One region of the Solibacillus sp. FSL R5-0449 genome, then DNA from elsewhere that is predicted to be linked to it. Evidence: a T-box and tRNA genes for the amino acid it is inferred to sense, from the RefSeq annotation. Region 1 holds a T-box; the other holds one or more tRNA genes.
What was found. A T-box is a leader RNA that pairs with one kind of tRNA and senses whether it is charged. The one in region 1 lies ahead of ileS (isoleucine--tRNA ligase), so its partner is inferred to be a tRNA-Ile.
Positions count from the first base shown of each region.

Region 2: it has a tRNA-Ile gene. The T-box ahead of ileS (isoleucine--tRNA ligase) is inferred to sense a tRNA for this amino acid. The anticodon was not compared.

Region 1 covers NZ_CP150239.1:913,069-915,244, reverse strand. Annotated here, with positions in the region: gene ileS (isoleucine--tRNA ligase) at 1-1,111, opposite strand, end outside; T-box leader at 1,357-1,579, opposite strand; gene MKY27_RS04340 (DivIVA domain-containing protein) at 1,646-2,176, opposite strand, start outside.
Region 2 covers NZ_CP150239.1:2,555,211-2,557,386, reverse strand. Annotated here, with positions in the region: tRNA gene MKY27_RS12865 (tRNA-Leu) at 1-3, shown strand, start outside; tRNA gene MKY27_RS12860 (tRNA-Gly) at 50-124, shown strand; tRNA gene MKY27_RS12855 (tRNA-Leu) at 131-219, shown strand; tRNA gene MKY27_RS12850 (tRNA-Arg) at 239-315, shown strand; tRNA gene MKY27_RS12845 (tRNA-Pro) at 324-400, shown strand; tRNA gene MKY27_RS12840 (tRNA-Ala) at 409-484, shown strand; tRNA gene MKY27_RS12835 (tRNA-Met) at 512-585, shown strand; tRNA gene MKY27_RS12830 (tRNA-Ile) at 593-669, shown strand; tRNA gene MKY27_RS12825 (tRNA-Ser) at 690-782, shown strand; tRNA gene MKY27_RS12820 (tRNA-Met) at 827-901, shown strand; tRNA gene MKY27_RS12815 (tRNA-Asp) at 905-980, shown strand; tRNA gene MKY27_RS12810 (tRNA-Phe) at 986-1,061, shown strand; tRNA gene MKY27_RS12805 (tRNA-Gly) at 1,065-1,138, shown strand; tRNA gene MKY27_RS12800 (tRNA-Ile) at 1,150-1,226, shown strand; tRNA gene MKY27_RS12795 (tRNA-Asn) at 1,233-1,308, shown strand; tRNA gene MKY27_RS12790 (tRNA-Ser) at 1,323-1,413, shown strand; tRNA gene MKY27_RS12785 (tRNA-Glu) at 1,416-1,487, shown strand.

The DNA.
Region 1 (2,176 bases):
GATTTGCTTTTTCATAGAATAATCCTTCAAAACCAGGTGCTTCATTTGTGTAGCAGCCACCGTTATCAACAGGTGATAAAATGTCCAGACCATAGCGTTTACCGATCTGATAGTCGTCCTCACCGTGACCAGGTGCTGTGTGTACACAACCAGTACCGGCATCAGCAGTTACATGGTCACCAACCATCACTAATGAATCACGTTTGTAGATTGGGTGTTCTGCAACGATCATATCAAGCTGTTCGCCTTGTACTTCCTGAACGATCTGAACATCTTCCCAGCCGAATGTCGCTGATAGTTTTTCCAGTAAATCTTTTGCAACAATATATTTGCTGCCGTTTGTTTCTACGACAACATATGTGAATTCAGGGTTAACCGAAATCCCTAAGTTTGCCGGAATTGTCCATGGCGTTGTTGTCCAGATGACAAATTTAGCATCGGCAGGTACTACGCCTTTGCTGTCTTTAATGCCGAATGCTACATAAATTGAATACGATTCAACATCTTTATATTCGATTTCCGCTTCTGCCAATGCAGATTCAGAAGATGGAGACCAATAAACCGGTTTTAAGCCTTTATAAATATAGCCTTTTTCCGCCATTTTCCCGAACACTTCAATTTGGCGTGCTTCGAATTCAGGTTTTAATGTGATATACGGATTTTCCCAGTCACCGCGTACACCTAGACGACGGAATTGGCTTTTTTGGTTTTCGATTTGTTCATAAGCGTATTTTTCGCAAAGCTCACGGAATTCTGCAACCGACATTTCTTTACGTTTAACACCTTTATTTGTTAATGCCTGCTCGATTGGTAAACCGTGTGTATCCCAGCCTGGAATATATGGCACGTGGAAACCTGACATCGATTTTTGGCGGTTAATCATGTCTTTGATAACTTTGTTCAATGCGTGACCGATATGGATGTCTCCGTTCGCATATGGAGGGCCATCATGCAGTAAATAGTGAGGACGGTCTTTCGTACGCTCCAGCACTAATTTGTTAATATCAATTTCATCCCATTGTGCCTGCACTTGTGGTTCTTTAGTTGGCAAACCGCCGCGCATAGGGAAGTCGGTTTTCGGCATTAATAATGTGTCTTTATACTCTACCATTGTAAATTCCTCCTAGTGTTCTTATCGATTGCTGATTATTGATTTCCATTCTGGGGGCAGGGCCAACACGATGTTGGTAACGAATGCATTGTCACAGGACGTGACGATTTTTGCATTCGTTCCATCCCCCCGTTTCTAATCAACAGCTTCAACAAATAATGCAGCTTCTAAAATAATCATGTTTTTAATGCTCTTAAGGATTTGGTAGCTTTTTAAACAACAAAAAAGCCCCTCCATCCCTATAAAAAAGGGACGAGGAGCATTAGTCTCGTGGTACCACCCTAAATTCGCTAAATACAATTAGCCTCATTAGACACTGTAACGTCGTGTGCTACGAAATAACTTACTCGAATTTCAGTTATTTAGCTCAGGAGTGATTTTCGATTTAACTTGCTTCGTTCGAGCTCTCACCGTCCTCGAATCGCTAAACCACAATGTTAAATTTACTGTCTCCGTCAAAGCCTGATGCAAATGCATCCTATTCATTATTTTTCAGTATATGAAAAGGCTGTATAAAATGTCAAGTACCGTTGACTAATACACGGCATTTTCGTCATTTTGGTTCTCTTCTTTGATTTCTTTACGATTGTTTTCCTGAATTTCCGTTAAATCTACATCATATTCCAGTAATTGATCCCAATCGCCTGTATTCAGTAAATCAAGCTGTGCTTCCACTAACATTTTGAATCTGTTGCGGAATACTTTCGACTGTTTTTTCAATTCGTCAATCTCAATCGTCACTTTTCTCGCTTTTGCCAATGCGTCATTGACAATACGATCCGCATTTTTTTCAGCTTCTTTAACGATGAGCTTTGCTTCTTTTTCGGAATTGCGACGAACTTCGCCAGCTGCCTCTTGAGCAACAACAATTGATTTTTGTAATGTGTCTTCCAATGAATTGTAATGATTCATTTGTTCCGACATCATTTTAATCTTTTCCTCGAGCTCTTTTTTCTCGCGTAAAACAATCTCATAATCTTTAATAATCTGATCTAAAAATTCATTTACTTCGTCTTCTGCATAACCACGGAAACCACGTGTAAACTCCTTATTATGTATATCAAG
Region 2 (2,176 bases), 1.6 Mb from region 1:
CCATTTTAATTTCATATTACTGTCAGAGTAAAAATATCTTAAGCATTTTGCGGAAGTAGTTCAGTGGTAGAACACCACCTTGCCAAGGTGGGGGTCGCGAGTTCGAACCTCGTCTTCCGCTCCAAAAAATGCCGGGGTGGCGGAACTGGCAGACGCACAGGACTTAAAATCCTGCGGTGAGTGATCACCGTGCCGGTTCGATTCCGGCCCTCGGCACCATCTTTACAATAAACAATATGCGCCCGTAGCTCAATTGGATAGAGCGTCTGACTACGGATCAGAAGGTTGTGGGTTCGACTCCTGCCGGGCGCGCCATATTATTTCGGAATGTAGCTCAGCTTGGTAGAGCACTTGGTTTGGGACCAAGGGGTCGTAGGTTCGAATCCTGTCATTCCGACCATCATTTATGGGGCCTTAGCTCAGCTGGGAGAGCGCCTGCCTTGCACGCAGGAGGTCAGCGGTTCGATCCCGCTAGGCTCCACCATAATTTTGTAACCAAAATAAAGATCCTGGCGGTGTAGCTCAGTTGGCTAGAGCACTCGGTTCATACCCGAAAGGTCGTGGGTTCGACTCCCTCTGCCGCCATCTTAAAGGACCTTTAGCTCAGTTGGTTAGAGCAGACGGCTCATAACCGTCCGGTCACAGGTTCGAGTCCTGTAAGGTCCACCAGTTAACGTACTAATAATAATGGAGGTATACCCAAGTCTGGCTGAAGGGATCGGTCTTGAAAACCGACAGGCGGGTAACACCGCGCGGGGGTTCGAATCCCTCTACCTCCTCCATTTTTACAAACTGGGTACTGAAAACAGGTTGAACATCATATTATCGCGGGGTGGAGCAGTGGTAGCTCGTCGGGCTCATAACCCGAAGGTCGCAGGTTCAAGTCCTGCCCCCGCAACCAAATGGTCCCGTGGTGTAGCGGTTAACATGCCTGCCTGTCACGCAGGAGATCGCCGGTTCGATCCCGGTCGGGACCGCCATTTGTGGGTTTGTAGCTCAGTTGGTAGAGCATTAGATTGAAGCTCTAAGTGTCGGCGGTTCGATTCCGTCCAAACCCACCATATGCGGGTGTAGTTTAGTGGTAAAACCTCAGCCTTCCAAGCTGATGTTGTCGGTTCGATTCCGATCACCCGCTCCAGTTTTTAAATAGGGCCTATAGCTCAGCTGGTTAGAGCGCACGCCTGATAAGCGTGAGGTCGATGGTTCGAGTCCATTTAGGCCCACCATATTATTCCGAAGTAGCTCAGTTGGTAGAGCATCCGGCTGTTAACCGGCAGGTCGCAGGTTCGAGTCCTGCCTTCGGAGCCATTTTTTCTATTTTTGGGGACATACTCAAGAGGCTGAAGAGGCGCCCCTGCTAAGGGTGTAGGTCGCGTAAGCGGCGCGAGGGTTCAAATCCCTCTGTCTCCGCCATCGGCCCGTTGGTCAAGTGGTTAAGACACCGCCCTTTCACGGCGGTAACACGGGTTCGAATCCCGTACGGGTCATACATAGAAAAGCGGAAAACGCTAAGTACTGTTACATGTACTTAGCGTTTTTTTGTTGCGTCAAAAGCTCTATAAAGATAATAAACAATGCTGCAATACTCAAAGAATTAATAATTTCTTACAAAATATTATGTTATTCAAATTTATAAAAACTAAGTTGAAATATAATTTTCCAATTAACTCACAACAGTTATCTTCTTTAAATGAATTATTTTATAAGTGCAGCTAAAAAAGCATATTTTTTCGATCACTATGTTGAAGGATGCATGGATTAAGGGAGAATAAGTTAGAAGGCAGGAGCGGAAATGTAGAAGGGATTTTCCAGTTATTAATGAAAAGTTGGTTGTGACCATAGAAATAGTTCAGTTAAAGCAAATTAGAGGGGGAATAAACCTACTTCTCCATATAATATATGAATAAGGTATCAAATCCCCAATACCATTGTAAAAAGCAAATCAAAAGGTGAATAACAAGAATTTACTACCTGAGTCGTTGAACCCCAAATAAAGCGGCCGTATGATTAAATCCATCTAATGAATATACCCGTTTCAAAGCATTTAATTATGAATAATATTATTATAGAATAACATAGGATATTGAAGAAAATGGAGAATACTATAGAGATAGAGAATATATTGAAAAAACATTAGGATGAAATAATAAAAGATATAGACTAAAAAATAATGGGA